DNA from 3 places in the Neptunicella sp. genome. Region 1 is predicted to be linked to each of the others. Evidence: predicted binding sites of a transcription regulator. Region 1 holds the regulator's gene; each other region holds the start of a gene.
What was found. The regulator LexA, encoded in region 1, represses DNA repair genes until DNA is damaged. The targets are predictions, from matches to a motif close to TACTGTATNNNNATACAGTA.
Positions count from the first base shown of each region.

Region 1 (11,122 bases):
TTGCGCCATAGAATAGCATGGCAAGGCATGAAAAATCTGAAGATTAATCGACAATCAACAGTCATTATAACGTTATATTGTGTAAATAAGTGGATACGCTATGATGGCACTATTCTATTTACCGTCATAATAGCATTGGCAAACATGTTGAAAAAATCGATTCTGTTGTTGTCTTTATGCTGGATGAATTCAGTTTTCGCGTTACCGACGCTATCTGTTGTTACTGAAGTATCGCCCCCCCATCAAACACTGATCGATGGAGAAGTTGCCGGAATTAGCACCGAATTAGTTCGACTAATCCTCGACGATGCGGGTTTCGAAGCCAATATTAACGTGTATCCTTGGGCTCGTGCCTATCATATTGCTGACTCACAGCCTAATACACTAATTTATAATATGGCTCGTACTCCAAAGCGCGAACACCATTTCCACTGGATTGGATTCGTCGCCAGTTATCAATTGGGTTTTGTATCACTTTCAAGACCAAGTCAAGTGATTAAAATTGGCTCTTTAGATGATGCAAAGCAATATGTGACAGCAGTGCAGCGTGGTGATTTTTCTACTGAATGGCTGATACAACAGGGGTTTAAACCGGATACTAATCTGATTATCACTCCCAGCATCGCTGAATCATGGCAACTATTACAAAAAGGTAAAGTGGATTTAGTGATTGATGATATCGAGTCGGTCAATGCGATGTTTCATGAACATGCTGATACACCACCTTCAATCACCTTGCAGTACATTATTCCCGAATTAAAACAACAAACTTGGCTTGCTGCTAATATTGATACTCCATTAGCCACTATCGATAAGTTGATTGCTGCCCATAAAAAGGTGAGTAAAACCGAGTTATACCGCCACGTTATGCGTTATACAACCGACTAGGTCATCACACCGGCACACAAGCCACTTTTTCAGACTCACATAAATTGGTATTAATGTAATACTCAAATTTAGTTGTGATTTAAATATAACGGGATATACTGTTTGAAACTGTATAGAAAAACAGGCTGTTTATGCGTCCACTAACTCCCAGACAACAAGAAATTTTGCAACTGATTAAAGACACGCTGGCAGAAACTGGCATGCCGCCCACACGTGCCGAGATTGCTCGACAACTTGGTTTTAAATCGGCTAATGCTGCAGAAGAGCATCTTAAAGCGCTCGCCAAAAAAGGCGTGATTGAGATTCTACCGGGAACATCACGAGGAATTAGAGTTCAATATAGCGAAGAAGAACTACTTGAAGAACAAGGGCTTCCTCTAGTTGGACGAGTCGCAGCGGGAGAGCCTATTCTCGCTCACGAACATGTTGAAACCCATTACAAAATCGATCCCGCTATGTTTCACCCGAGTGCCGACTTTTTATTACGGGTAAGCGGTATGAGTATGAAAGACATTGGCATTATGGACGGTGATTTATTAGCGGTACACCGCACTAAAGATATTCGTAATGGTCAGGTTGTGGTGGCCAGGGTGGATGAAGATGTCACCGTAAAACGTTTTGAGCGCAAAGGTAGTCAAGTTTTATTACATGCTGAGAATGAGGAGTTTTCTCCAATCAAGGTCGACCTTTCCGTACAACCTTTCGATATTGAAGGCATTGCCGTAGGAGTCATACGCAATACTGACTGGATGTAATCCCACTGCTCAATTTTTATTCCTTCCAAAATTCTTCAAGCTAACTTTGTTTTAACTCTCAACAGGTTAGCTTTTTTGTGTTATTACTAACACTTGTTCAAAAATCAATCAGTTAGTTGTAAATTATGCATAAAAAGGTGGACGCCAACCGCCTTATTGAGTAATTCTTGTACTCTTATTTACATATGCATAACAAAAAAGTGGAATATCACTTACAAAAGTGAAGTTTCATCATGTCGATATGACAAATTAGTGTGCGGTTTGTCGATCGATGATTTCTACCTAACGAGGAGATGTCACGTGAACAGAGGTGTTTTCAGAGGGGCGATGGCCTTAATTGCCTTATTGTCTACATCTGCGCTGGCTAATGATATGCGGTTAAACCTGACCAAAGGGGTTTCCGATATTAGTGCGCAGGTTTACGATTTACATATGACCATTTTTATTATCTGTGTGGTTATTGGTGTTGTGGTCTTCGGCGCCATGTTTTATTCCATGGTCATGCATCGTAAATCTCGAGGGGTTAAGCCCGCCAACTTTCATGAAAGTACCAAAGTGGAGATTGTTTGGACCATCATTCCATTTATTATCTTAATTGGTATTGCCATCCCAGCCGCTAAAACACTCGTTGCCATGGAAGATCCCAGCGATCCTGACGTCACAGTGCTTATTACTGGCTCTCAGTGGAAATGGCACTACAAATATATGGATAGTGATGTGGAGTACTATTCCGTCTTAGCTACCCAGCAAGATCAAATCCATAATAAGTTGGAAAAAGGTGATAACTACCTGTTAGAAGTCGATCGCCCTCTAGTCGTACCAACCAATAAAAAAGTCCGTTTTTTAATTACCTCTGATGATGTTATCCACGCCTGGTGGATGCCAGCATTTGCGATTAAAAAAGATGCCAATCCGGGCTTCATTAACGAAGCATGGACCCGAGTTAACGAGCCCGGCATATATCGTGGCCAATGTGCCGAACTGTGTGGAAAAGATCATGGTTTTATGCCCATCGTCGTAATTGCCAAAGAGCCAGCAGAATATCAAGCCTGGATTGATGAACAAGCCGCTATCCAACGCAAAGCCAAAGAAGAAGAGCAAAAATTACTGGCAATGAATATGGAAATGGATGAACTAATGACGTTAGGTGAAAAAGTGTATCTATCTACCTGTGCTGCTTGCCACCAAGGTAATGGTGAAGGCTTGCCGGGTATTTTCCCTGCCTTAAAAGGCAGTCCTATCGCCACCGGTAACATGTCCAAGCACATAGAAACGGTCGTAAATGGTGTTAGTGGTACCGCGATGCAGGCATTTGGCAAACAGCTTAGTCTCAAAGAATTAGCCGCTGTCATTACCTTTGAACGTAATGCTTGGGGCAATAGCACTGGTGACACAGTACAAGCCAAAGATGTTAATGCCGTAATTAAAGGCCAATAGGAGAAAGATCATGAGTAGCGTAGCCGACGATTTGCAACACGACGAACATCATGAACATCATGCTCCCAGCGGCATTAAGCGCTGGTTGTATACTACTAATCATAAAGATATAGGTACATTATATTTATGGTTCGCCTTTATTATGTTTTTAACTGGCGGTGCCATGGCGATGGTAATCAGAGCCGAATTATTCGAGCCCGGATTGCAGATTGTTGAGCCAAATTTCTTTAATCAGATGACGACCGTACATGGTCTGATTATGGTGTTTGGTGCCGTCATGCCAGCCTTTACCGGTCTGGCAAACTGGATGGTACCATTAATGATTGGCGCGCCGGATATGGCGTTACCCCGGATGAATAACTGGAGTTTCTGGATCCTGCCTTTTGCCTTTATCATCCTGCTATCGTCACTGTTTATGGAAGGTGGTGGTCCTAACTTTGGTTGGACATTCTATGCACCGCTTTCAACCACTTATAGTAATGACAGTACCGCCTTGTTTGTATTTTCAGTGCATATCATGGGGGCTTCTTCGATTATGGGAGCGATTAATGTCATCGTAACCATATTTAATATGCGTGCTCCCGGCATGACCTATATGAAGATGCCAATGTTTGTGTGGACCTGGTTAATAACAGCCTTCCTGTTAATTGCAGTTATGCCGGTGTTAGCGGGTGCGGTCACCATGGTATTAACTGATAAATTCTTTGGTACAAGCTTCTTTAATGCCGCTGGAGGCGGTGATCCGGTGATGTTCCAGCATATTTTCTGGTTCTTCGGTCATCCTGAAGTGTACATCATGATTTTGCCAGCCTTCGGCATCATCTCACAAATAATCCCAACGTTTTCCCGTAAACCCTTGTTTGGTTATGCTTCAATGGTCTACGCAACCGCGTCTATCGCGTTATTATCCTTCATCGTATGGGCACACCATATGTTTACCACCGGTATGCCGCTTTTTGCGGAGCTATTCTTTATGACTGCAACGATGCTAATTTCGGTCCCAACCGGGGTAAAAGTATTTAACTGGGTTGCCACCATGTGGCGCGGATCGTTAACCTTTGAAGTCCCCATGTTATTCGCACTGGCGTTTATTGTGTTGTTTACCATCGGTGGATTTTCAGGATTAATGTTGGCGCTTACGCCAGTGGATTTCCAATATCACGATACCTACTTTGTAGTTGCCCATTTCCATTATGTGCTGGTTACCGGTGCGATCTTTTCAATTATGGCAGCCGCCTACTACTGGCTACCCAAATGGACTGGCCGGATGTACGACGTCAAGCTGGCTAAATGGCATTTTTGGTGTTCTTTAATTTCAGTTAACTTACTGTTCTTCCCAATGCATTTTGTTGGACTGGCCGGAATGCCAAGACGTATTCCAGACTATTCTCTGCAGTTTGCCGATTTTAATAAATGGATCAGTATTGGTGGCTTTGCATTTGGCCTGTCTCAACTGATTTTCCTGACCCTACTGATTAAAGCCTGTAAAAAACAAGGCGAACCTGTATCAGATCAAGTATGGGAAGGTGCAGAAGGGCTAGAGTGGGAAATTCCATCTCCTGCCCCTTATCATACTTTTGAAACACCACCGAAAGTGAAATAAGCGATGACGGCACCTAATAAGCCTTCTAAACATAGCAAAACCGTTACCAAACTTATGCTGGTGGTGGTGGGCATGTTTGGTTTCGGCTTTTTACTGGTGCCGCTATACGACGTGTTTTGTGACGTGACAGGTATTAACGGCAAAACCAATGACACCGCGGCCAGTTATGATGGTGTAATTGTTGATGAAAGCCGCTGGGTAACAGTGGAATTTATTACTCGCACCAATACCGGAATGCCGTGGGAATTCTCGGCACAAACCCAAAAAATCAAAGTCCATCCCGGTGAAATTAATCAGGTCGACTTTTATGCTAAAAACCCGGCTAACCGGGATATAGTCGGTCAAGCGGTTCCTTCCGTTTCGCCGGGGTTAGCGGCACTGTATTTAAATAAAACCGAATGTTTTTGTTTCGAACAGCAAACATTGAAAGCCGGTGAAGAAACAATGATGCCGGTACGTTTTTATATCGATCCGCAATTACCGGATGATATTACGTTTTTTACCTTGTCCTACACCTTGTATGACGTCACTGAACCAACCGTAGCAATGAATTAAAAGGGTAATGGAGAACAATATGTCAGAACAACAATACGAAAAATATTATGTCCCTGCGCAAAGCCCATGGCCAATTTTGGGGGCAATTGCATTATTTTTAATGGCGGTTGGTGCCGGTAACTTTGTTATTGAAGCAACCAAAGGCAAAGAAGGCCATGGTGGCTGGATTTTACTCGCCGGTTTAGCCATTCTGTTTTTTATGTTGATCGGGTGGTTCAAAGATCAAATTCATGAGTCCATGAATGGTATTCATAGCAGACAGTTAGGTCGCTCTTATCGTCAGGGTATGAGCTGGTTTATTTTCTCTGAGGTGATGTTTTTCGCGGCATTTTTTGGTGCACTTTTTTATGCCCGGGTGATTTCCACTCAGTGGTTAGGTGGCGCTTCGAATAACGCCATGACACACGAAGTTTTATGGCCTGGGTTTGAGGCCATCTGGCCACTTGTAACGACCCCAGGTGGCACGACAACCGAAGCCATGGGTTGGTATGGATTACCGTTAATTAATACCGTTATCCTGTTGGTTTCTTCAGTGACTTGTCATTTTGCCCATACAGGTCTGGAACAGGGGAATAGAAAAAAGCTTATCACCATGCTAGGGGTCACAATATTACTGGGTATTAGCTTTCTATTTTTACAGGCAGAAGAGTATGTGCACGCCTATCGAGAAATGGGCTTAACTTTACAGTCCGGTGTTTATGGTAATACCTTTTTCATGTTAACCGGATTCCACGGCTTACATGTAACGCTAGGCACGCTGTTATTAATCATTATGTTTTGCCGGATTCTAAAGGGCCACTTTGATGCCAAGAACCAATTCGCCTTTATGGCAGCCAGCTGGTATTGGCACTTTGTTGACGTAGTTTGGGTAATGCTGTTTTTCTTTGTGTATATTCTTTAACTGGTATCCCAGGGCTGATAATTTCAGCCCTGGGGTGAGTCTCTATATTGTATTTTTTTAACTAGAACATACGTGGATTGGGAGTGATAAGTCCGGTCGCAATGGCAATTAACAGCAAGACAATAATAGCCGCAGAGATAAGAACACGACGACCAATAAATTTACTCATCGGTGGTTGATCAGGATCATCTTTGATCATGATTAACATCGCACGAAACAGGTTGTATATCATTAGTAATAATAATCCACCAACAACGATTTTAATCAACATATAAGCCCCTTATGAATATTGCCAAAGGCAACATCAAGCTACCCATTGTTGCTACCTTAATCAGTTTAGTCGCTTTTGTCATCCTGCTTTGTTTAGGCTTTTGGCAACTGGATCGGGCAGAACAAAAACGCTTACGTTTGCAACAAATCGAACAGCGCAAACAGCAGCAAGATATTAATTTGGCTGACATACTGAGTTTACGTGGTGATATTAGAGACTATCCGGTCACCGCATCGGGACATTTCGACCTGTCCCACTATTTCTTAATTGATAATCGAGTTGAACAAGGCCGTACCGGATACCATGTAGTGGGAATTCTAAACACCAATAGTGGCAACGTAGCGGTCAACTTAGGGTGGTTGCCGGCAAACGGTAATCGTGACAGTTTGCCTGAATTTCAACTGCCAAAGGGCTTGCAAAAGGTCAATGGCATTGTGGCATTACCCTCACTTAATCCGATGATAAGTGAAACGGTTAAATCCGCTACTCACTGGCCGGTCAGAATTCAACAGCTTGATCTCACCGTAATGCAGAACTTATCCGCAATTACCCTTTTACCAATGGTCATTTTAGCCACGCCTGATTCAACACAACCACTGATCAGAAAGTGGCAAGCTGTGGTAATGCCTGCCGAAAAACATATTGCCTATGCCATCCAGTGGTTTGGTTTAGCCATTGCTTTAGTGGTGGTATTTGTCGTTGCATTAATGCGCAAAAATAGAGATGTAAATAATGAACAATAAAAAAAGCATGCTAATACTGGCGGTGATATTTTTACTTCCAGTAATATTAGCCAAGTTAGCATTAGAGTTTGACTGGTTTAATAAAGGCGTTACAAACAAAGGACAATTGCTTGATCCGGTGTTGGATATGACCTCACTCTATCCGAGTGACACCGCCCCTGCCATTTGGCGCATCATCTATGTAATGCCCGCTCAATGTGAACAATCCTGTCAAAATGCGTTATACAGTTTAAATCAAGTTTGGATAGCATTGGGTCGTGAAAATGAGCGCGTAAATTCGCTGGTTTTAGTTACCGGAACCAGTGATAAAGAGGCTGTGGAACAACTCAAATTAATGCCTAATCTCAAAGTCTTGCAGACAACTGAACAAAGTATCAATCAGGTATTTAAAGATACCGCGACAGATGGTATTTTTGTTGTAGACACGCTGCAAAACATCATTCTTCGTTATGATTTGCAGCAAGAACAACAACAAGCGGTAATGCATAGCCGCGAAATACTAGCCGACATTAAGAAGCTGTTGAAGCTTTCCCGGATTGGCTAAGGGAGCAAGTCTCGTGAAAAAGATGGTATTGGTTAGTATCTTGCTGGCGTATGTCGTTATTATACTTGGCGCATACACCCGTCTAACCGATGCCGGCTTAGGCTGTCCCGACTGGCCAGGCTGCTATGGCCATTATACCGTTCCTCAGCAAACCGAGCACCTTGAAGCCGCTCAACAAGCCTTTCCAGACCATCCAGTCGAACCCCATAAAGCATGGAATGAAATGATCCATCGCTACTTCGCTAGCACCTTGGGATTGTTTATCGTTATTATTTTTTTACTCAGCCTGTTTAGCAAAAAACCGCTTCGCCCTATTAAATTACCCTTTTTATTAGTACTAATGGTGTGTTTCCAAGGCGCTTTGGGAATGTGGACCGTCACCCTTAACCTAATGCCACTCGTTGTTATGGGCCATTTATTAGGGGGTTTTTCCATTCTTGCTTGCCTTTATCTGTTGCATTTGCGCTTATCCGGATTTCGCATTCCCGGTGGCGATCCTCATGTGAGACGACTCGCCCGATATACCATGTTTGGCCTGTTAATTGTTATCACTCAAATAGCCTTGGGGGGATGGACTTCCGCTAATTATGCAGCCTTGGCATGTACCGAGTTACCGGTATGTGAACCCGGATGGATAGATAATCTCAACTTTTCCGGGGCATTCAGTTTACCCATCGCCGAAACCTATGAATATGGCGTACATGATTATTCAGCGCGGATGACAATGCACATTATGCATCGGATAGGGGCATTAATTACCTTTGTCTATCTTTGTTGGCTAGCCATTAAAATATATAAGGTGGCGCATACCGAACGGTTTAGAAATCAAGCTATTCTGCTGGTATTAGTGTTAGGTTTACAAGTAGCACTAGGTGTCAGCAATGTTGTTTTTGGGTTACCTTTAATTGTAGCGGTATTACACAATGCGATTGGCGCTAGCTTGTTACTAGTGATGGTATTAATTAATTACACTTTATTCAGGAAAGCCTAGCAGATAATGGCATCTAAAATACTCGATCAAGAAATCAAAAATACGCCACAGGTTAAGTGGCGCGATTATTATGAAATGACCAAGCCCAACGTGATTTTGCTGCTGTTATTAACGGCGGTAGTGGGTATGTGCTTATCAACCCCTGGCGCATTACCCTGGCAACCAGTCATTGTCGGCTTGTTGGGTATTGGCTTACTTTCTTCCTCTGCGGCGGTGATCAATCACGTCGTAGACCGACAGATCGATGCCAAAATGGCCCGTACTCATAATCGTCCCGTGCCCAAAGGCAAAATTAGCCCACGAAGAGCTCTCATTTTTGCATTTGTATTGGCAGCAATTGGTTACCTAAGTTTAGAAGTGTGGGTTAATACCTTAACCGCAATGTTAACACTGGCCAGTATGGTGGGCTATGCGGTGATCTATACCATGTACCTTAAACGGGCCACCCCACAGAATATCGTAATTGGGGGGCTGGCGGGAGCCGCTCCACCACTACTAGGATGGTGCGCGATTACCAATGAAATTCATCCTTACGCGTTATTGTTGGTACTCATAATTTATACTTGGACACCGCCGCATTTTTGGGCCTTAGCCATCCACCGCGAAAAAGATTATGCGCGCGCTGGAGTACCAATGTTGCCGGTAACCCATGGCGTTGAATTCACCAAGACATCGGTGTTCTTATATACCATTTTACTTGGAATCGTTTGTTTACTGCCCTATTTGGTGGGAATGACCGGACTGATTTATCTGTTTGGCGCGACCTTATTAAATGCCGGCTTTTTATATTATGCATGGAAATTAAAATTCGACAGTAATGATAACACCGCGATGCAAACCTTCCGCTATTCCATTATTCATCTGATGTTATTGTTTATTGTGCTACTGTTTGATCACTATTTCGTTTTCCAATTATGAATATTAAAAATATCATCATTGGTGTCATACTGATTGCATCCTTAGCAGGAGGCATTTATTTATCTACCGTTATTTCTCCCAAAGAATCGATTCAATATGCCGATCTATATCCGCAACCCCGGGCTCTTGGGGATTTTGAATTAACCGACCAAAATGGCCAGCCATTAACGGCTAACCAACTTAAAGATCACTGGACACTGACCTTTGTAGGTTACACTTTCTGTCCCGATATATGCCCAACAACATTGGCAGAATTACAGTCCATCTATCCTGCATTACAGCGCATAGAAAGCCAATATCCGGTTCAAGTCTTATTTATTTCAGTGGATCCCGGTCGAGATACAACCGCTAGATTGAAAGAATACATCAACTATTTTAATCCTCAGTTTATTGCCGCGAGCGCTGAGCATAAGACGCTATTCCCACTGGTACGCAAAATGGGCATGATGTACGGGATGAACGAAAGTACCGATGGGGATAATTATTTAGTCGATCATAGTGCGTCTATTGTCATTATTAACCCCGCTGCCCAAGTGATTGGCCGTTTTAAGCCTAAACATGAACTTGGCAAGCCAGCTATTAGTGATGGACAGCAGATATTGACCGATATGCCGATCATCATGCAATCAAACTAAGGCCTAATTCAGCCAGTTACCATTTTTATCGGCGACAAAAAACGGCTGTGAATACCAATAATAATGTCCCTTGTGGGTATTACTCGGCACGGTACAATTAATCCGGGTACGACCGATTGGAATAACCTGATCTACGCCAACCTGCACGGTATTTTTATTCCAGTTAACCTCTAATGGCTTGCCTTTTAAAAAACAGGCAAATAGGGCCGGATTAAAATCGACTGTGGATACTTGTAACTCTAACTGAGGATAGGTATCACCCGCATTAAATTGCGGATCCTGAACGTTACTGTGCTCTACTGGCATTGCTAATGAAGCCAGTTTGACTTTGAGGCTATCTAAACTCGCATAAATTCCCGCGGCGGGATAACGCGGTAAAGCGGTAAAATCACTATCGCCGGATATGGCACCCGACTGTTGGCCGAATCCAATATATCCCGACTGTTTTACCCATTTTTGCAGTGCGGAATTATATTCTCCATATGGATAAGCCAAATACTTCAGACTATATCCCAATTGTTGCAGTAATTTAGCTTCAGCATCAACAATATTGCTTGTCACACGGTTTAACCACGCTGAGTGTGACTCTGCGGCTTGGCGTTGTAAAAGGTGTAAATGGTCGTTGGTATGATTGGCAAATAGGACTTTTTGGCTGGATAAAGATTTCACTTGCTGCCAATTCAATTGATTGGTGCGCTGACCAATTTCATCCGGATTAATAAAAATTGTATAGGGGAATTGATATTCTTTAAGGATAGGATCGGCATTTTGCAAAATATTGATATAGCCATCATCAAACGTAATCGCTACCACATTATCCGGCAACACTTCGGTATCTGTAGTTAACGTCTCAATCACTTTATCCAATGGCCACACTTGAT
Region 1 covers NZ_JBLWWF010000025.1:26,621-37,742, forward strand. The annotation lists gene ACTD55_RS17010 (substrate-binding periplasmic protein) at 145-888, shown strand; gene lexA (transcriptional repressor LexA) at 1,020-1,643, shown strand; gene coxB (cytochrome c oxidase subunit II) at 1,971-3,080, shown strand; gene ctaD (cytochrome c oxidase subunit I) at 3,091-4,683, shown strand; gene ACTD55_RS17030 (cytochrome c oxidase assembly protein) at 4,687-5,238, shown strand; gene ACTD55_RS17035 (cytochrome c oxidase subunit 3) at 5,258-6,139, shown strand; gene ACTD55_RS17040 (DUF2909 domain-containing protein) at 6,201-6,410, opposite strand; gene ACTD55_RS17045 (SURF1 family protein) at 6,422-7,153, shown strand; gene ACTD55_RS17050 (hypothetical protein) at 7,143-7,697, shown strand; gene ACTD55_RS17055 (COX15/CtaA family protein) at 7,711-8,688, shown strand; gene cyoE (heme o synthase) at 8,695-9,606, shown strand; gene ACTD55_RS17065 (SCO family protein) at 9,609-10,241, shown strand; gene ACTD55_RS17070 (polysaccharide deacetylase family protein) at 10,245-11,122, opposite strand, start outside.

Region 2 (11,122 bases), on a different contig from region 1:
AAGCGGCTTAGGTAAGTACTGTTTTTCTATAAATCTCTATTTTATACTATTGATTATTATGAGGTTTTAATGAAAACAGTTCGTTTTTCACATTACTTAGCGAGCACCATAGCGTTACTATTAACCGCTTGTGGATCTGGAGGTGATAACACCGGTTCTGGATCGTCCCCTACACAACCCACAAACCAAGCTCCAACGATAGTCAATATGAACATTGACGCTATTTATGAACGTGAGGAAGTAACATACACGGCTGAAGTTTCTGATCCAGACGGTAGTATTACTGATTACAAATGGGAGCAAGTTAGCGGGCCAACAGTAACGGAAATTATAGGTAATAGCGCTGAATTAAAATTTGTTGCTCCAAGTATTACCAGCGACGAAACCATAGGATTTAAATTAACCGTAACCGATAACGATAGTGCAACAACTACAGCAAACTTAGATATAGCAGTGAATGCCTTTGAACCGGTGTCAGTTGACTCTTTTTCTGACTATGGATTAAAAAAATGTCTTCAGAATATATCAGATCTTGATATTGGTATTGAAAACATAAATTGTGATTCGATTTCGATTGAATCAACTATCGATTTAAATGTATTCAACCATCTAAAGAGCCTCTCAATCAATAACGCACAGCTTATCGATATACAATCACTTAGCACGTTGACTCAACTGGAGTCATTAAATCTGGCAGACAATAAAATCGAAGATATAGCCGCTATATCAAAGCTCACAGCATTAAAATCGTTAGATTTATCTAGAAACAATATAGCTACTCAGAGCCCTAGCACTGGTGAAAGTGTCTCATCAATTCTAAATAACCTACAACTGCTAGAGTCTCTTAACCTCAGTGAGCTAAAGTTGGATAGTTATTATTACTATTACACCAATATTGACTTCGACCAACTACAAATACCCAATCTTATTAAACTTGATGTCAGTAAAAATAATTTGTTAAACAGTAAAGAACTGGCTAGTTTCACTAAGTTATCCGAGCTAAATGTAGCGTCAGCTGGTTCTAATTTCAATTCACTCAGCTTCTTAACATCTTTACCCCAGCTTACCTCTTTAAATATTAGCAGTAACAATAATATCAGTGACTTAAGTGCTGTTAGTTTATTATCCAATTTAACTTCGCTCGATATTAGTCATATAAACACCAATGATTTAACTGCACTAAACGATTTAGTTAATTTGCAAACACTCAACATTCAAGAAATTGCGAGTGGCTATGAACTCGATTTCAGTGAAATAAGTAGTTTAGTTAATCTCGTTAATCTGGATATTAGCCATAACCGAAATATTACCAACTTATCAACCATCGCTGACTTTACTAAGTTACAGCACTTAAATGCTGCAAATATAAATACTGCAACAATTGCATTTATTACACCATTGGTAGAATTAGAAACATTAGATATCAGCCATAATAATCGCTTAGGAGATATCAATCCTCTCAGCAATTTAGCTAAATTAACGGAACTTGATTTATCGTTTAATACTACCTTGGATGACCTATCACCGTTAAAAACATTAGTTAGTTTAACAACATTAAATATTAGTGAGATATATAGCGGTATCATTGATCTACTACCACTAGCAGAATTAACCAATCTAGTCTATTTGGACGCAAGTTTTAACTCGTTAGATAATATTTCCGCCCTAGAAAATTTAGTAAGTTTACAAAACCTTGATTTAGAAGGTTGTAGAAATGAATGTATGCTGGACTTTGAAAGCTTAACAAAAGTCCAAGATCTCAACTTAAGTTATAGCTACTTAACAACAATTGAAGAACTAGCTTCAGCAAAATCATTAATTAATCTAGATTTATCTGGAAACTATAATCTCACTGATATCTCGTATCTATCAGCATTAACTAATCTAGATACACTTAGTTTACAAGGTTTACAGCAAGTAGAAGATATTAATGCCCTGACGACACTGGCAGAACTTAAAAGCCTGGATCTGTCAAACATGTACAACTTAACTGATATTAGTCCTCTGAAACAAATAACATCATTAGAAGTCTTATCCTTAAATAATACCAATAAGATTTCAAACATTGATGCCTTATTTAATTTAACCGCATTAAAAAGTTTAGATCTAGGTTCGTTAACACTAGTATTATGTGATGACTTAGATAGTTTGGAACAGACATTAGATGAGACCGAAATAAAACGTTACTACAATTGTGTAGAACAACCTGTAGATAAAACATTATTTGTAGATAGTAATTTACTAAATTGTATTAATAATACCTCTACCGATATCGCCGACATTAGCTATTTCAGCTGTAATTATAATCAAGTTGAAAATTTAGATGGGATACAACAACTCGTTAATATAACCAGTTTGAATCTTTATAGTAACAATATTAGTGATGTTTCATCATTAGCATTTTTAAAAAATATGGATGATCTAAATTTGCAGAACAATAACATCTCAAATATATCGTCCTTATCAGATTTAACGAATTTACGTTATTTGGAACTAAGTTCTAATTCAATTAGCGATATATCAGTATTAACCGGACTGACTAACCTTTACAGCTTGTACCTCAGGAATAATCAGATAAGTAATTTGTCACCTCTAATGGGACTGACTTCCTTGCGTTATTTATATCTATCAGGGAATGAAGATATTGATTGTGATCAGTTGGATACATTAGAAACAACGTTGAGTAATTTATATACCTTGCAAAAGCCCGCACATTGTAACAATTAGTTCCATTCTGAAAAGGCGTATCAATGATACGTCTTTTCAGTTGTTTAGTAAGAGTAGAACCGATCCTAAGAATTAAACTTTAAAGAAATTGATGTATAGTTAAATGTTCAAAATATACAAAAAATCACTGTAAAAACTTAAAAACAAAAAAGAGCATAATCAATTTTAATTTTTAAAATATCTTGCCGATAATGCCACTACCGGCACGCCGGTGGGTGCGTCGTGTTGCCAATCGCCACTTTCCACACCGCTGCCGGCGATATCAATATGCGTATAAGCAAGTGGATTCTGGCTATTAATGCAATGCTGATCCAGCCCTGAGGCTACCGTTAAAAATGCCATCGGGAATTGATGACCACGACTCGTCGCTGAAGATGGGGCATTGTTACTGGATAACACATCATCGGCTAAGGTACGAGGTCTTATAAAGTGAAAGTCCTCGCGACGTGAGCGGGATATTTCACTGGGATCGCCCCATATATCGCCCGTAGCGGCCAATCGGGTGGAACAACCATGGGCGCGGGCGACACCGTTATCAACCAGTGCAGTATATGGCCCCATTGCCAGAGCCGCATGCCCGGTTAATGTTGCCACGGTAAACATTTCGACCTGTTTCTCGTTCAACGCTTGCTCGCGCAGATGTGATAACAAATCAGCCATCACCAGTCGCCCTTCTGCATCGGTGTTACCAATTCTAACTCTGACTCCGGCATGACTTTGAATAATTTCATCAGCAACAAAAGCATTTGAGCCGATACTATTTCTGACAGCACCAAGCTCAGCAATAATTTTCAATCCTTTAGGTTTGATTAACGATGCTGTTTTAATAAAACCAGCGACTGCGGCAGCCCCTCCTTTATCACGACTCATGCCGGCCATATGGCCACCGGTTTTTAAATCTGTTCCCCCAGTATCATAAGTCACACCTTTACCGGCGAACATTAATGTTTTCTCGATTGGTCCTTCAGCACAATACTCTAGTCGTATCACCCGTGGATGATGATGTTTGACACCAATAGAAGCACGGGCGACCGCTGACAACAATGGATAGTCTTCAACCAGATTGTCATTGTCTCCCAAAACGTCCACTTTAACTGAGCTATCGGCAAACGCTTCTACACAATAGTCCGCAAATTTGGGAGGGGCCATTCTTTCCGGTTCAGTACCACATAGATCACGCGCTAAACGCCGTCCCGATTCTGTTGCGCTAAGCCATTCAAGATCCAATGATTTTACAGAAAACAAACCAATGCTCTCCACCGGCTCAACCTTGTTTTCACCAATACTCTCGCGTGCCTCAAGTGGCTGCCAAAGCGCTTGACACATGGCCAAATAAGTCACTTCTAACGCATGTTCATATAATGGATTATGTTGCAGTTTATCCACTACGAGCAGAGGCTTGAGCATGCCTGCATCACGTGCAATAACGATGGCTTTTTTACCCGCATCGGCAAAACGACGTACGTCGTCATAATCACGTAATAAATTGCCGCTAGGCGCGTAAATTAATCGCTGTCCGGCAATATCAGGATCCGTAATAAGCACAGGCTCAACACCAGCACGGGCATCGAGTTTTTTATGTGCTTCAATAATTTGAGCTAGTTTGGGATGACGATAATTTGAAGATTCAGGGGCAATAACAATAATGCCATCCCAGTCACTGTGTTGTTCAATTGCCTGATCCAGATTTTTTACCCATAACGGAGTTGGAAATGCCATTATTTATCCCGAAATTGACTGATTGGTGATATTCGATTGTGGCAGAAAATAACTATAGCTCGCAAATAGATGGGTTAATTTATCCGGCCAAAGGTAACTCTAACTGTAAAGTTTCTGCGTCATTGGGCAATGCAACGTGCAATCCTACCAACCGAATACTTCGTTCAGCTCGGCGACTCAGTGCCTCGGATAACAATGACTGGAAAAAGGCTTTATCCAGATGACTATAACGCAGCTCAACCGTGGTTTGTTGAAAATCGCTAAACTTGAGTTTAATACCCTGTGTGTGAATGGCCAGATTATGGCTTACTGCTTTAAGGCGCTTTTCCAATTTGGGGTACAGCTGTTCAATCAATGCCCAACATTGTTGTTCGGTATGAATATCTTCGGCCAACGTAGTTTCGACTCCCACCGACTTGCGTTTCCGATTAGTCGTCACTTGCCGATCATCAATACCTTTACTGCGCTGCCATAGCACGGGTCCGAGCTTGCCAAATGCTTTGAGCAGTTTATCAAAAGGATACCGACGCACATCTTCACAATGAAATAATCCCATCCTGTTCAGCTTTTCCAGCGTCACCTTACCTACTCCAGGAATTTTGCCCAACGGCAGCTGACGAACAAAATCATCCAATTTATCCGGGCTAACAATACAAATACCGTTGGGTTTGTTTTCATCGCTGGCAATTTTTGCCACAAACTTACAGGGCGCGACTCCTGCGGATGCAGTCAAGCCGGTTTCGTTAACAATAGCGCGGCGAATATCCTCTGCTATTAAGGTTGCGCTGCCTCCAAACAAGTTACATTCGCTGACATCCAGATAGGCTTCGTCCAGTGATAAGGGCTCAATAACGTCGGTATAACGTTGAAATATTTCACGGATTTGTTTGGATATTTGCACATATAAGTCCATTCGGCCTGGAATCAATACCAGATCAGGGCATAACTTTAGCGCATGCGCAGTTGCCATGGCTGAACGCACACCAAATTGTCGAGCCTGGTAATTGCAGGTGGAAATAACTCCACGTCTGTCACTAGCCCCACCAATCGCTAATGGCACATTACGATAATCAGGATTATCTCGCATTTCCACCGCAGCATAATAGCAATCCATATCAATATGGATAATTTTGCGCATACCGCCTCGCAAATGACTGTACATTAATACAGTTATTTTGCGTTTATTCATCATAATGTCAAGTGTAAAAAAGACATATACAGATACCAATAAAAAAGCCTGCTTCCGGCAGGCTTTTTAAACCGTTACTCTGGTAGAGTGATAACCGTATAAGTCTGGACAGCAGTATCAGTTGCTCCCCCACCCCCTTGACCATCATTGGTCCAATACGTAAATGAATAGCTGATGACGTCACCGGGGCTAAGATCATTCAGCTCCCAGATATTCTGACCACCTACATTATTCATTCCTACATTTAATGGACCACCATCATTAATTTCATAATGAACAATTGCCCAATCGTTATTATTGGCGTAAAAATACAATGTGCTGTTACTGGTTTGCACAAATCCAGTCAAGCTGTTGGTTGGCACTGCACAACCAGTTGCATCCACGGCTGTCCCTGCTGGTGTATTAGGACACTGGTCTACACTATCTTCAACACCATCGTTATCCGCATCAGTAATGATGGTTTCACAACCAGTTGCATCGACACTGACACCCGCAGATGTATTTGGACACAGATCATCAACATCGGTATCAGCTGGAATAATTTCACAACCATTTGCGTCTACATCAGCTCCCGGAATGGTCGCGGGACATAAATCATTATCATCAACAACTCCGTCGCTATCACTGTCTAATGAACTGCCATCATTTGAGCGAAATACGACATTATCAAGATGATAAACCGCGCCCATGGCCTGTCCCCAAGCTGGGAAAATCATTACAATTTTAACCTGTGATAAATCCAGACCCGCTGCCGCTAAATCAGATAATTGATAGGTAAAGTGTTGCCAGTGTCCTAGTTGTGCATCTTGTCCTTGCAGGCTTTGATTTAATTCAAATTGCGCAAAACTACTATTGAGCGCTTCAACCTTCAGTAGTATTGGTGCGGTCAGGTCATCAGGTTGTTGCACCAGTTTTAAATCAAATTCCAAAGTGCCATTGGTCAGTTGAGTTAAATCCACCACCGAGCTGGAAAATAGACCAGATACGGTGCCAGAAGGACCAAAGAAATCAACTTTAATCGCTTCCCCATGATTTTCATCAGGGTCATTTATTTGCGTAACACTGGCATTGGCACAGCAATCCCAAAGGCTCCAACCCTGCGCCAGCGATTCATCAAACACGACCAACTCATCAGTGGGTACCGGCGGTGGCTGTACTACCTCACCGCCTTTTGTGAGTTGCACATTGTCTACCTGCATGATCACGCCTTGTTGATTGCCCCACGCAGGGAAGACCACTAATGGCGTATCGACCTGAAACACATTCAAACTTGAACCCGGATTATTAACCAAATCCACCACAGGGATTTTATAATGTGTCCACACACCAATGTCCGGTGCAGCGATAGGATAGTCACCTGAACCACAAGGGCTACCGCAATCCATCTTGGCCATAAAGGTACGATCGGCGCGCGGATCTGCCACAACGTTAAGATCAAATTCAATATAACTGAATGCACTTAAATCTAATTTAAGTGGGGTTAAATCCCGTTGCAGCATCGTCTGGAAATACACCACTGATTCATTGGTGTTAAACGTAACTTGCTTAACCTGACCATGATTTCCATCACCTGCCGCCACTTGTTCAATCTCCACACTGCCATTGGCAACATATTTATTGATACCAAAGGGGACGTGATCCTCATCGTCAAAAATCGTCGCCGTATCAGCATGACTCAAATCAAATTCATAGCGCACATTGTCAATACTGAAGTTCATCGCACCTGTAGGTTCCACTACAAACGGATTGGCTACTGATGCCAAGTTAACAAAATTTCCGGGTGCATAACGATTACCTGCAGCCACAATGTCTGCAATAGGGATCCTAACTTGAGCCCATTCACCTGTACTTGGCAATGGCACGCTATAATCACTTACAGCAGGCCAGCCACTATCCAGTTTAACCAGTAGTTCAGTACCTAAATCGGCACTATTTACTTTAAGATCAAATGTTAATACACCAAATTCCTGCCAGCGCGCTACATCAACTTTGGGTGGGTAGGAAAAAAAGACATTACCGTTAGCCGTGGTTTTATCAATATTGACCACGTTACCATGGCCGTCTTGTGCTTGTTCATTGATAGTAATACTGCCATCCGGATTATAACTTTCGAACGTTAATCCATCAGCCAGTTGATCAATATACAAATTAAATACTGATTCCTGACCAAAGCCGGTTTCAGGGTTAACAATTTCCGGAGGCTGATTACCTTCCACCACCGTGGCGTTGTCGTCAATTGTGGCGCAACCAGTTCCTTCATTGGGATTAACCGAGCATTCATAGACTCGCACATAGTCCACTTGCATGGTTTGCGGGAATACCGATTCATCAATTCCTTTCTGATTAACGTTACCGGCCCAAGCACCGCCTACAGCCAAATTAAGTAACATGTGAAAACGCTGATTAAATGGCGCATCTTCATCACCATTAACGGTCAAACCTTCTTCATTTTTATATTGGCTGTACCAGCCACTGTCACGTTGGGTGGCAAAATGGACTCCATCTACATACCAGCGTATTTCCCCCTTTTCCCATTCCAGTGCATATTCATGGAATCCATCGGCAGGATTAACGGCTTCGGGTAACTTATAAGGAGCTCCCGAAGACACATTACCAGGCCAGACACCACCATAATGCAAGGTTCCATAAGTGCGACGTTCGGGAGTATTTGCAGGCACACCGGCTTCATCAGAACTAACTTTTAAATTGACTGCTTCCATAATATCAATTTCACCAGAAGCTGCCCACGCACCATAAACATAATCGGTAGGTAACATCCAGATCGCTGGCCACGTTCCCTGTCCAGATGGCAATTTAGCCCTAATTTCAAAGCGTCCATAGGTCCAGTCGCCTTTGTTTTTACTGCGCAAACGGGCGGAGGTGTAGGGTAACGTGGCAGTATTGCTCATATCCCCTTCCACTTCGGCTGGCCCGGTAAAATTTTCGCGCTGGGCTTTAATAGTTAAAACACCATTATCGACCCAAGAGTTAACCGGACGATCGGTATAACATTGTTGCTCACCATTACCACCGCCCCAGCAGTTAACTTCAAATCCCCATTTGGATGTGTCGATTTCGCTACCATCAAATTCGTCATTCCATACCATCGTCCAGTTGGAGGTGTCCGCGTTGCTTTGAACGCGAGTATCAAAACTTAAACGAACACGTTGCTTCTCAAAGCGAACACCAATAGAGACCTTCTCACCGGAAGCCAGCTCCTGATTTGGAATATCCATATAAGGAATGCCTGATGATGTTTCCCCGTCAAAATAAGCAACAGGCAACGTGGTATTTTCAATTAGTACTCTAAAGGGACCGTTCAGCGTACTAGACCCCGCATTCGTAATAGATAGATAAACCAGATACGTTCCTTTGACTGTGTCAAAGGTCATACGGGATTGAGTGACTGTTATATCTTCTGCCGCATCTTGCCAATCTGCTAACGCAATGTTGGATGTTACGAGTAAGGCGCAACATAGCACCTTGAGAACGTTAATAATTTTCATATTATTTCCTCTCAATACGCTATGAATTATAAATACGGTGAGAAATTAGTTTGCGACGCCCTAACAAACCAACCAAACCTAACGCCAGTAGTGCAGAACTCCCCGGCTCAGGGACCTGTGAAGACACTTCGCTAAGCGCAACATGACTAATTGACAGAGTTGAACCAAATTGATCAAACGTATCAAGCATTAGAAATTCCAACGACCAACCGCTCTGGTTTGCGAAAGAGTTATCAAGTTCCAGCTCTAAATGCTGACTGGCAAATCCGTCAATATCCATATCAAATAAAAACTCTCCAGCTTTACCAAGCTGATTAAATTTATTCCCACTATCGTCCACCAAAGCAATAGTTAATATATCTGCCCAAAAGTCTGTATCCTGGCTGGTTAAGATGCTATCTACGCTAAAATCCATAGTTAACAATAGAGAATTGCCTGCCGTAGCCGTTAAATCCAGTTCCTGAGATAGCCCATTAACATAAGCAAATGAAGTGTCCCAATCCCCCACACTAAGGTTGGCGCTACAATTAGGTGCAGCGCCACTAGTCGAAAAGTCAGAACCATTTACATCCCCGTCTTCTGTATATTTAGTCCAACCGCTTAAACTACAGGAACCGCCATCGGCAAAATTCCCATTAGTAATGGCTGCAGCCATCACATTACTGCTGGCTAGCAGCAGCGCTGACATCAATATTAATTTTCTACTCATGTTGTTCTCTCCTACCTAACATCTATTTGGTTTTTTATTATTGATGTAAGCGCTTTCATTTAACAACCTGAAAGCGCTTACATTTATTTAACATTTAGAGAGTATGAGATGGATGAATATTAATCAATATTTTAAATGGTTAGAAAAAACCCAATATGAAAGTGGGAAAATAAAAAGCACAGCTCGTAAAAATTTCGTAAACACCTGTTTATATTAGTTTTTTAAGATACAAGCCGGAGCATAAAATGATTAGATAGATACAAAAACAATTAACTTATACTAATTTAGAATAAACATTGTATTAACAATATCATCAATCAACCGTTTAAACCGGCCAACCGAAAAAATAATATCGATTGACCGGAGTGTTGTTTATAACTTTACAAACCACTTTTTCTTATACAGATAAAGCGCAACAATATAAAACAGGCTGACAACCAAACAGGCAAACAGCAATGACGCGGCCTTTGCTGGCATCCACTGATTTAGTATTTCAAAGCCATATTGATACCCACTAATAGCTTGCCCTTGATAATTCACGGTCACCAAAGTAGCTAAGCAAATAGCAAACAATTCGGAACCAACATAGCCTACCAACGGATTGCTACCATAGATACGGAACTGCTCCATTCCCGCTCGTATGCCAACAACTTCCCATGCCCAAATAATCAACGCCAGAACAGACATTGCCACACCGGTGGTTAGAAATACAAAAGAACCTGTCCACAGACTTTTATTAATCGGATGCCAATGATGCCAAACCAATGCCAGCAAAATTAATGGGATTCCAGCCGCCAATAACTTTTTAATTTGTTCGACTGGCGCAGGTGTTTTTGCCAACCATAAACAAGTTAAATAACCACTAATTAACGTTACTATAGCGGGTAAATCGCTGAGCAAGCCTTCAGGATCGAAGGCGATACCTTTGCCTTGCCACAAGTGATTGGCTCCCAATATCGCTAAATCGATTTGCCTGACCAAATTAGTTTCCAAGCCATAAGGCTGACTACTGCCTATCGTTAGTAACAACCAATAACCAAGTAAAATGGCGACACAAACCCCGATAAGCTGCCGCGTTGACAAGAGCAAAATGAGTACAGCTCCAAACAAATAACAAACGGCAATACGTTGTAATACGCCCAAAATGCGCCAGTTCTCCGCATTTTCATTAAACGGAAAGATATTGAGTAGAAAACCAATTAGAAACATCAAAGAGGCACGCTTAACCAGTTTCCCCCATGGAATATTGCCGCTAGTACGAGCCGATGCCAA
Region 2 covers NZ_JBLWWF010000003.1:213,570-224,691, reverse strand. The annotation lists gene ACTD55_RS03680 (leucine-rich repeat domain-containing protein) at 70-2,727, shown strand; gene ACTD55_RS03675 (M17 family metallopeptidase) at 2,893-4,446, opposite strand; gene dinB (DNA polymerase IV) at 4,526-5,584, opposite strand; gene ACTD55_RS03665 (family 16 glycosylhydrolase) at 5,710-9,141, opposite strand; gene ACTD55_RS03660 (PEP-CTERM sorting domain-containing protein) at 9,161-9,850, opposite strand; gene ACTD55_RS03655 (acyltransferase family protein) at 10,223-11,122, opposite strand, start outside.
Region 2: a site for LexA is predicted at 5,599-5,618, ahead of dinB (DNA polymerase IV). Genes of this name have one in related genera too.

Region 3 (11,122 bases), on a different contig from region 1:
TTTGGCGCAATTTTTCAATAAACAAACTCGCCTCGACAAGTGCCAGATCAGGCATAAAAATGCAAAATTCTTCACCGCCCAACCGAGCAATCTGATATTGCTGACAGTGCTTCAAAAGGGTTTGTGCCAAGGCCTTAAGCACTTCATCTCCCGCATCATGGCCATAACTGTCGTTAATTTTTTTAAAATAATCAATATCCAGTAAAGCGCAAGACATCTCCACAGGGGGAGATTGCAAGATGCTATTCACCTTACTAAAAAAATAACGTCGATTGGGTAAACCGGTTAAATAATCGGTATTGGCTGCGCGCTGAATGGCATCAATATTTTCGATATATTCTACATTCTGAATTACTCGACAGAAAAACTCTTCATGGCAGTAAGGGCGGGTAAGATAGTCGTTTGCACCGCTTTTAATAAATCCGGCAGAGAGACCTGGGCGCCCCTGGTAAGATATGCCAATTATTGCTAAATCTTCTTTGCTATAAGTCTGACGTAAGGTTTCGGCCATTTTAATGCCGCTCATATCGGGCAAGTCATCGTCGGTTATAACCAACTTGATTTGTTTATGCTGCTTGATTTGCGCCAAACCATCTTGAACATTACTGGCGGCATAGGTAACAAAGTTATGCCGCTGCAATAAGGCAATAGTGGCGTTGCGTTCAGCTCTGGAATCTTCAACCACCAAAATACCAATCTGCTTATTGCGCTCCAAACGTGTTAATAAACGACTCAGATACTCATAAAACTGACTGTTACCCTTGGTAAAATAATCCACAATACGTTTGGCAATGATAACACTGCGCGTTTCTTCATCTTCGCGACCCGTGACGACAATGGTAGGAATGTAAGCCTCGATGGTGAAATCAATGGATTCCCCGTTGGGGGCATCGGGCAAATGAAAATCAACAATCGCACACAGAAATTCTTCCGGCATGCTTTGATCAAAAAGATGTTTAGCCTGAAACAAACTACTAGCACAAACCGCGTTATAGCCAGCCTTTTGGATGACTTTTTGCAACACTTTCGTGCTCGTCAAACTATCTTCAATCACCAGAACTTTTTGGGGCATAAGTATCTAATTTTAATAGATTAATTAAATAAGTGTAGTGCAGTCAGATTAAATTGAACTTAAGCGCGCATAGGCAACCACTAACCATTTACTCCCGACACTATCAAAATTTACCTGAACCCGGGCATGCTCGCCACTTCCTTCGTAACTTAAAATGGTGCCTTCATCAAACTTGGGGTGCAATACCCGCTGCCCTAACTGAAAACCGGTCGATTCGAAAGCTGAGTGTGATGTAGCAGGTTGAAAACGGTTTTGCATGGGTCTGCTAACGGTTGTGCGCAACCGGACTTCTTCAATACATTCGGACGGGATTTCTTTCACAAATCGAGACACGGTATGGTATTTATCTTGCCCGTATAAACGACGGCTTTCGGCATAACTAATTGTCAGCTTTTGCATGGCGCGAGTCATACCCACATAACAAAGGCGTCGCTCCTCTTCCATCCGGCCCGGTTCATCATTGGTCATCTGGCTGGGAAACATCCCTTCTTCCACACCGGCCAAAAAGACCTGTGGAAATTCCAGTCCTTTGGCGGTATGAATCGTCATCATTTGCACCGCATCTTGGTGGCTATCGGCTTGATTATCTCCGGCTTCCAAAGAGGCATGTGCTAAAAATGCCGCTAGTGGCGTCATATTTTCCGCTTCTTCGGGCATTTCAAACTGCTGACAGGCGGTGACGAGCTGATCCAGGTTTTCAATGCGGCTTTGGGCTTTTTCGCCTTTTTCAGCCTGGTACATGGCACGTAAACCGGAATACTTGATGGCATGGTCCGCAATCTGTTCCAAATTCATTTCCGCCACATCAGCCTGCATTTTATGTACAAGATCAATAAAACTTTGTAAAGCATTGGCAGCCCGACCGGACAACCGTTTTTCCTGTAATAACTGTATCGAGGTTTGCCATAAGGTTTGGTCGGCGTCGCGCGCCTGTTGGCGAATTTGCAATAAGGTTTTCTCTCCCATTCCCCGGGTTGGCGTGTTGATCACTCGTTCAAATGCGGCATCATCCAGCGGCTGACTGATCATGCGTAAATAGCCTAGCGCATCTTTAACTTCCTGCCGCTCGAAAAATCGGGTGCCGCCATAAATTCGGTACGCCAGAGCTTCGTGGATCAGTGATTCTTCCAGTACTCGTGACTGGGCATTGTTACGATATAAAATGGCACAGTCACTTAACGCACCGCCTTTATCACTCCATTGTTTTATTTGCGCGACAATAAAGCGCGCTTCATCCAGCTCATTAAAACCGGCATACAATGAAATCAACTCACCGTCATTTCCATCAGTCCATAACTCTTTGCCCAGGCGCCCCTGATTATTATCGATCACGGTATTAGCGGCCTTGAGAATCGTACCGGTGGAACGATAATTCTGTTCCAGCCTAACTGTACTGGCGCCTTTAAAATCCCGTAAAAAATGCTGAATATTTTCTACATTGGCACCGCGCCAGCCATAAATAGATTGATCATCATCACCGACAATCATCATATTGTGATTGTCACTGGCCAGCAGCCGTAGCCACGCATATTGAATGTTATTGGTATCCTGAAACTCATCCACCAAAATGGCGCGAAAGCGTTGCTGATAATGCTGTAATACATGAGGGTTATTGACCCATAATTCGTATGCACGTAGCAGCAATTCGGCAAAGTCCACCAAACCGGAGCGATCACAGGTTTGCTGGTAAGCTTGATAAATATCACGCATTTTGGCTTGCTGATAATCACCATGAGTTTCAATATTTTGCGGGCGTAATCCTTCGTCTTTATTGCCGTTGATATACCATTGTACATGCTTGGGTGCCCAATTCTTTTCATCCAGATTAAGGGCTTTTAATACCCGCCTGATCAGGCGATATTGGTCATCGGAATCGAGAATTTGAAAACTCTCAGGTAAATTCACTTCTTGATGATGACGGCGTAATAATTGATGCGCAATCCCATGAAAAGTCCCCATCCACAGTCCTTGTAAACGAGTCCCCATCAAGCTTTCAATACGACCCCGCATTTCACGGGCGGCTTTGTTGGTAAAGGTGACCGCCAAAATACCAAACGGTGATATACCTTCGACTTCCATCAACCACGCAATACGATGTACCAGCACACGGGTTTTACCACTACCGGCACCGGCCAATACCAGCATATCACTGGCGGGCGCCCCCACTGCCGCTCGTTGCTTTTCGTTTAGTTGATCAAGTAAAGCCGATACATCCATCCCACTACCCAATTTTTTTAGGGAAAAATAATAGCGGCAGTATACCAATAATACTGGTTATATCTACAGGGAAGTAGCGTGTGCCGAGCAGCGTCGGCAACAATAAACACGAATTAATCTGAAGCGGGGATAATCTGTCGTTCAATAAACACCTGTTTGGCAACAAACATTCCATTTAAAGCGGCTGGAAATCCGGCATAAACCGCCATCTGTATTATGACTTCGATAATCTCTGATGGCTGACAACCGACATTTAAAGCACCATTGATGTGCACGTTAAGTTGAGGTTGGCAATGACCTAATGCCGTCAGCGCCGCTACAGTGACTAGCTCACGACTTTTCAAATCCAGTCCCGGCCGTTGATAAATATCCCCGAACGGAAACTCTATGGTGTATTTTGCCAAATCAGGGGCAATGCTGGCCAGACTTTCAATAACCTGCTCACCTGCCTTACCATCGATTTCGCGTAATTTGTTCAAACCAGATTGAAAACGTTGATTACTCATTGTTACTCCTGTTGTCGTGGGATATAAAAACATCACTCTACAACCTCGAGTAAACTCTAAGTCAACACCCCATGCTAATCGGTGGTTTGTTGCTTGTAATAGTCAATTTTGTCTTGCAGTTTTTGCAAATGTGCCACATCGGTGGCGATCCGTGCTTGCAAGTTTTTGGTATGTTGCTCCAGCAATTCAAGTCTGGAAAAGTGAGTCGCATCGCCTTGTTCACGCAGATCGGCGTAGGTTTTAATATCTTGCAGTGGCATGCCAGTGTCTTTAAGGCGTTTAATAAATGCGATCCAGTCAAGATCAGCCTGGCTAAAACTGCGATGACCACTGCTATTTCGATGAATATGCTTTAACAAGCCTATTTTCTCGTAATATCTGAGGGTATAAACCGATACCTTACTCAATTGGGAAAAGCGCTGAATATTCATCTACATTGATTCATCCGTATTAGTCATACCTGAAGGACAGAGCTAAAACCCATAATATGGGTTGATATAAAACAAAGTTAAACACCCAATAATGGTAAATGCTTAACCTTATGATATTGAAGCGATAATTGAATACAATGCTGTAACGGTGCGGTGGGGATATGATCATCCAGCCTAAAAATAATGGCTCGGTTCCCCTGATAATTAAACAACTCGCCATAACGCTGTTTAAATGTCTCTACCAATGAACTATTGCAGTTAAAATAAAGGGCGTATTGATCCGGTTGCTTTGCCTTCCAGTCAATCCGGATGGTGCTACCATGTTGAGCAATATAGCTTGGCTCACCCCATTTTAAGGTCTCAACTATTTCGCCTATTTCAAGCTCATTAGCGACAGTGAGAATAAGCTCGCGAAGATTCAACATCAGTGGCCGAATATGCGCAGGATAAGTGGCAAACTTGGTTTTAACCTGCTCATTCATACTCTGGTGCTGACACTTGCTTATCAAGTTAATTCCGATACAACGTTTTAATCAGATGAAAACCAAATTGTGTTTTAATTGGCCCATGTACTTGTAATATGGGCTTTTTAAACACCACATTATCGAACGCTTTTACCATCTTGCCTGGGCCAAATTCACCTAAATCCCCACCCTTTTTACCGGAAGGACAAAGTGAATGTTTTTTAGCTAAATCGTGAAAATTACCGCCTTTATCCAATAGGCTTTTAATTTTCTCCGCTTCTTGTCTGGTTTTAACCAATATATGACAGGCACAGGCTTTCATCGCTATTTCTCTTTTAAATTCAATCTGGCTTGTTTAGCTTATCGCGATCGGGGGCATCTTTGTTTTCATATTCCCCTTCAATAATATCGCCATCCTGCTGTGACGGTGGGGGCGACTGAAAATCAGCATGAAACTGCCCACCAAAACCCGATTGTTGCTGACGGTTAATATTATTCACCATTTGTACTTGCATACGTTGCATGATAGCCCGAGCAATAAATGGACGGGTGACAGGCAGACATAACAAAAAACCGACGGTGTCAGTAATGAAACCGGGCGTCACCAACATCACACCGGCAATGACCAGCAACAATCCTTCAGCCATTTCCTGACCCGGCATCTGACCACTTTGCATTTTAGTTTGAGCCTGAAACAGCGTTGCCAAACCTTGCTGACGTACCAGATATGAACCAATGGCAGCGGTAATAATGACAATAGCCACGGTATTCCAACCGCCTATTTGCTCACCCACATTCACGAGTAAGGCAATTTCTGCGATAGGTAGTATCGCGAATAAAATAAACAATTTTCCCAAAATTGGTTTCCTGCTTTAAAGGTGTATTTAAACGTTATGGCACTAAATAACCCAATACCAAGCCCGCAAATCGTTACAAAATGTTGATCAGTTTCTCAATCCCCGCGGGAATCGCCCGCTGGCTAATATGACCAAAGCCTAACACTAACAGTTTGTGATTATAGTTACCTGTACTAAATTCCTTGGCACTATGCAGTTTGATCCCTACCTGTTTGGCGCGTATCACTATTTCCTTACTGGACCATTGACTCTCTACCGCCACTGCCACATGCACGCCGGCCAAAATAGGCAATGGCCGGGCTTTGCGGTCAGCCAATGCGTTTAGACTAGTCACAATGGCCTCGTAACGCTGTCGATAAACCCGCCGCATTTTGCGAATATGCCGCAACAGCTCACCCTGCACGATAAATTGGGCCAAGGCTTCTTGTGTCACCACCGGATTGTGCCAGTCAGTTTGCTGTTTAGCGGTGGTTAATGCCGATATGGCCCAGTCTGGTGCGACAACAAAACCACAGCGTATATCTGGCAACATACATTTGGAAAAAGTTCCAACATAAAACACGCTGGCATGTCGATCATGAGTTTGCAAAGCATCAATCGGTGGGCCGGTAAGACGAAATTCACTGTCATAATCATCTTCGATAATCACCATATTGTGCTGCGCAGCTAAGGCCAGTAATTGAGCTCGACGCGCAGCAGACATGGCGACACCGGTTGGAAACTGATGCGAAGGTGTGACATAGACAATATTAACCGATGCGGGAATGTCCGACACCACGATCCCTTCATCATCCACCGGAATATGGATTATCTGTGCACCGGCTGCCGAGAAAGCCATGCGTGCCATTGGATAACCGGGATCTTCCATGGCAATGCGAGTATGACCACTTTTAACCAAAATACGTGCAATTAGATCAAAGGCTTGCTGGGCCCCCGTGGTAACCAGTACTTGCCCAACATGGCACGCAACAGCTCGGGAATGGGAGACAAAACCAGCGATAGCCTGACGTAAATTAGCCTGACCTTGTGGATCAGGAGCCGCTAACAGGCCTTTTGACTGCAATCGAATTTGGCGATTAATGTACCGTTGCCAAACACTAAACGGAAATTCACTCAAGTCCGGACTACCGACGGAGAAGTCCCATTGAGATTGTACTCCTGACTCGACATCGAATCTGACAGGGTGGTTCCAATAATCATTAATGCGAGGGTCAATTGACTGAACCGGAGTTGAGCTGACTGCGGGTAGGGAAACATCCGCCACAAAAGTTCCGGCTCCAAGTTGACTGTATAAATAGCCTTCACTAACCAGCATATCGTAAACACCAATCACGGTATTACGGGAAACAGCTAAACTCTGAGCTAATTTGCGAGTTGCCGGCATACGCAAACCCGCTTTTAAACGTCCGTCCATAATGGCAGTCGATAATTGTCGATGCAGTGAATCCAGCAACTCACCACGCTTGAGTTCGGCTAGATTTAATTCCAACTCTAAAATTGGTTCCATACATTTATCTATAATTGGCACTTTTACCAAACCAATTTAACCTGCAGACTATTATTTAGCAACTAACTAGACTATCTGACAATCCGTTATTTAGTGCCATACTGGCCTTTTATAACGGTCGGTGAGGCTTATTATGAAACATGTATTCTTTTCTTTCTTGCTGGTTGTATTGTTCACACCTGCACAGGCCAGCGAATTTGACATTCAACAAGCTCAGATCAGGTTAATGGACGCCAGTCCGCAAACGCTGGCGGATTATGCAGATGGCAAACCACTGTACTTAAAGTTTTGGGCCAGTTGGTGTCAGCCTTGTATGCAGCAGATGCCCCATTTTCAGCATGTGCAGGAACAATATGGCGATCAAATACAGGTCGTTGCAGTCGATATTGATATTAATGAAACTCGTAACGATATACAGCATGTGGTTAAACAATTTGGTTTAACCATGCCTATCGCTCTGGATAGCGATCATTCGCTGGCTCAATCATTAAATTTTGTCGGTACGCCTTATCATATATTGATTAATAAACAAGGTCGGGTAGTGCATAGTGGTCACGAGGCTGATGCTAAGCTGGATCGAAAAATTCAACTACTGGCGGCCGGTTCAGCTAGCCAGTTACCCCCTATCTTACTGACCGATAAAGACGGCCATAACAGCACTATTTCGCTTGATAGTGAACAACCAACACTATTATTTTTTAGCGCTACCTGGTGTGACTGGTATCTGCAAAAAACTCGTCCCGCAATGTCACAAGCGTGTATTGTTGGCCAGCAAAATATTAATCAATTATTTGCCGAGTACCCCAAGTTAAACTTGCGAGGCGTGGTCAACAATATCTGGACCGAAACCAAGGATCTAAACAACTACATCGACAAGTATCATATTCAGCATCCCATTTCGCTGGATGATTCGGGCGATCTGTTTTTCTCTTTTGGTATCACCCAAATACCACAATTAATTGTGATTAAACAAGGTAAGGAACTGTTACGTATCAAAGAGTTAACTGACTTACAGCACGTTAAACAGCAATTGGCAGCCTATTTACCCTAGCGCCTGTTTTTAACCCTAATATGGCGTTAATGGTTATAAAAATGCTACAACGGTGAAATGAATCACTTATGGAGCAGGTCAATGAAGGCGGAGTTTTGTATTGCGCTATGTACATGTCCAGATAAAACCATTGCCACACAAATTGCCCATACCGCTGTTAATCAACGATTAGCAGCTTGTGTGAATATAATTGACAAGGTTGAATCGGTTTATTTATGGCAAAATGAAACTCAACAGGACAATGAGATCCAGCTGGTTTTCAAGACCCGACATCAACTGATAGATGACTTATTTAAGTTAGTCATCAGATTACATCCTTATGATGTCCCGGAATGGCTAATACTGGATGTGGCCAACGGCAGTAATGCTTACCTGGACTGGATCCGTGATTCATTAAAATAATTAGATTAAGAGACTATTTCCGATATGACCTTGTTACGCCTGTTTATTACTAGTTTACTCTTTACCTGTTGCGTTAGTCTGGCTCAGACAAGTGATCCGTTACAGGATATGTTCAGTGAAGAGCCCCAGTTTTTGCCAGTCGATCAGGCATTCCAGTTTGATTTTACTCAACAGGGCGATCAACTTACCCTGAGCTGGCAGATTGCCGATGGCTATTATCTGTATAAAAAACAGTTTAAAACCGTAGTGAAAGACGCCCAACTCGGTGATCCTGTATTTCCTGCCGGGATTAAGCACGAAGACGAATTTTTTGGCGAATCAGAAGTATTTTATCAGCAAGTGGATATTCACTATCCAGTCATTGAGTCCGTACAGGATGGAGTGGTTAAAATACGCTATCAAGGTTGTGCAGATGCTGGCCTGTGTTATCCACCAACAACCAAAGTAGTGTATTTACAAGCGGTGACACCCAGCAAGGGTGACGTAACCACAACCAACACATCAACCACCTCCGCGAATCAATCACAGCAATTTGATTTAGCGGAACAACTCACCCGTGGCGATAATCTGGCTTACACATTATTACTGTTTTTAGGTTTGGGAATATTGTTGGCCTTTACACCTTGTGTGTTTCCAATGTATCCAATTTTATCAGCTATCGTACTGGGGCAAGGTAAACAGATCAGTTCAGCGAAAGCCTTTAGTTTAAGTTTTATTTATGTACAAGGCATGGCCGTAACGTACTCCATATTAGGCCTTATTGTGGCCTCCGCTGGCGTACAGTTCCAAGCCGCTCTGCAACATCCGGCCATTTTAATTGTTCTCATTGTCATTTTTGTCTTACTGGCATTAGTCATGTTCGGTACGTGGGAATTACAGTTACCTTCAAAATGGCAGGAAAAACTGAATAACCTCAGTAATCAGCAAACCGCTGGCAGCATAGTCGGTGTATTTATCATGGGTGCCATTTCCGGTCTGGTTGCTTCCCCCTGTACCACTGCCCCACTCACGGGAATTTTGCTGTTTGTCGCGCAAAGTGGTGATCTCGTGCTCGGCTTTACCGCGCTGTATGTATTGAGTCTAGGCATGGGTATTCCATTGATATTATTCGCATTAACCAGTGGAAAATTACTCCCCAAAGCGGGTAGCTGGATGAATGTGGTGAAAGTCACTTTTGGCTTTATGATGCTATCGGTAGCGATACTTTTTGTTGAGCGAATGGTTAGTAATATCTGGACCGATTTGGCTTGGTCATTATTAGGTCTAGCCCTGTTTAGTTATTGGCAAGTAATGAATCAATCCAGCCAACAAACGTTAATGAAAGGCGTACGAACGTTAGTGATATTTCTGGGATTGTTTGCCAGCGCCCTATACGGCTATCAACGTTTGTTTCCTACAACAATAGCCACCTCAGCCGACACGGCATCGGCTGTTCAGCATGATGTCAGTTTTATGCGGGTCAAAAATTTGCAGGATTTCCAAGCCAAGCTGGCGGCGGCCAATGCAGAAGGAAAATCGGTGATGGTGGATTTATATGCTGACTGGTGTGTGGCCTGTAAGGAATTTGAAAAATATACCTTTCCCAAACCAGTGGTTAAACAAGCCTTGGCGAATACGGTGCTGATGCAAATTGACCTAACCGATAACACGCCTACCAATTTGGGTTTTCAGGAGCATTTTAACGTATTGGGCTTACCGACCATTCTGTTTTTTGACACCAAAGGGAATGAAATCAGCAGCGGGCGCATCACCGGTTTTATGCAAGCCGAACCGTTTGCCAAGCATATCAATAGCATTTTGGCGCCTTAGGGCGCCTCTGCGGTTTTACCTATCTAAGTTAACCGTCCGCAAGGCGCTGGGTGGATTCCCTTACCACCAATTGAGGCTGGAAGTGTTGATGGGCAATTTTGCCAGTGATTCCTTTACCCGTTCGCTGGGCAATAATATGCGCGATTAGCGATGATGAGGCTTTACGTGCGATCACACTGATAGGCTGGGCCGCGGTGGTCAGTTTTGGCCATGTCTGACGAGAGAATGGGCTATCCTCAAAGCCAGCGATGGACAATTGCTCAGGTACCGATACCCCCATTAAACGGCTGGCAAATAACGCACCAGCCGCGATTTCATCGTTACAGGAGAAAATCGCCGTCGGTGGATCATCTAATCCTAGTAAATATTGCGCCCCTTCCACACCGGTTTTAAAAGAATACTGACCGGCGAAAATATATTCTGGATGCGTTTCAATTTGGTGTTTTTGTAATGCGGCAATGTAACCATTTTGTCGTTCGTCGGTAGAACGGTGACCTTTATCCCCGCTAATAAACGCAATCTTTTTATGCCCCAAACTAATAAGATGTTCGGTAATATCCAGCGCTGCTTCATGGTCGTGAATAAAAACACAAGGGGAGGTTTCTTGTTCTTCACAGGAGCCCGATACAACCCGAACAAAATTAACGTCCATCTGCTCCAGCGCTTCCAGCACTTCTGGCATCTCCGACAAAGGCGGAGAAATAATCAGCCCGGCCAATTGCGAACGGATCACCATCATCCGAATTTCATCCACAATAGTTTCGCTGGCCGCATTGCAAGGGTGGATTATTAGCTCATAACCTTTG
Region 3 covers NZ_JBLWWF010000022.1:1,949-13,070, forward strand. The annotation lists gene ACTD55_RS15955 (GGDEF domain-containing response regulator) at 1-1,072, opposite strand, end outside; gene uvrD (DNA helicase II) at 1,121-3,289, opposite strand; gene ACTD55_RS15965 (carboxymuconolactone decarboxylase family protein) at 3,403-3,795, opposite strand; gene ACTD55_RS15970 (MerR family transcriptional regulator) at 3,870-4,226, opposite strand; gene ACTD55_RS15975 (DUF1801 domain-containing protein) at 4,304-4,708, opposite strand; gene ACTD55_RS15980 (peptidylprolyl isomerase) at 4,737-5,012, opposite strand; gene ACTD55_RS15985 (FxsA family protein) at 5,032-5,547, opposite strand; gene ACTD55_RS15990 (PLP-dependent aminotransferase family protein) at 5,621-7,054, opposite strand; gene ACTD55_RS15995 (TlpA family protein disulfide reductase) at 7,188-8,105, shown strand; gene cutA (divalent-cation tolerance protein CutA) at 8,187-8,507, shown strand; gene ACTD55_RS16005 (protein-disulfide reductase DsbD) at 8,532-10,316, shown strand; gene ACTD55_RS16010 (LacI family DNA-binding transcriptional regulator) at 10,345-11,122, opposite strand, start outside.
Region 3: a site for LexA is predicted at 3,341-3,360, ahead of uvrD (DNA helicase II). Genes of this name have one in related genera too.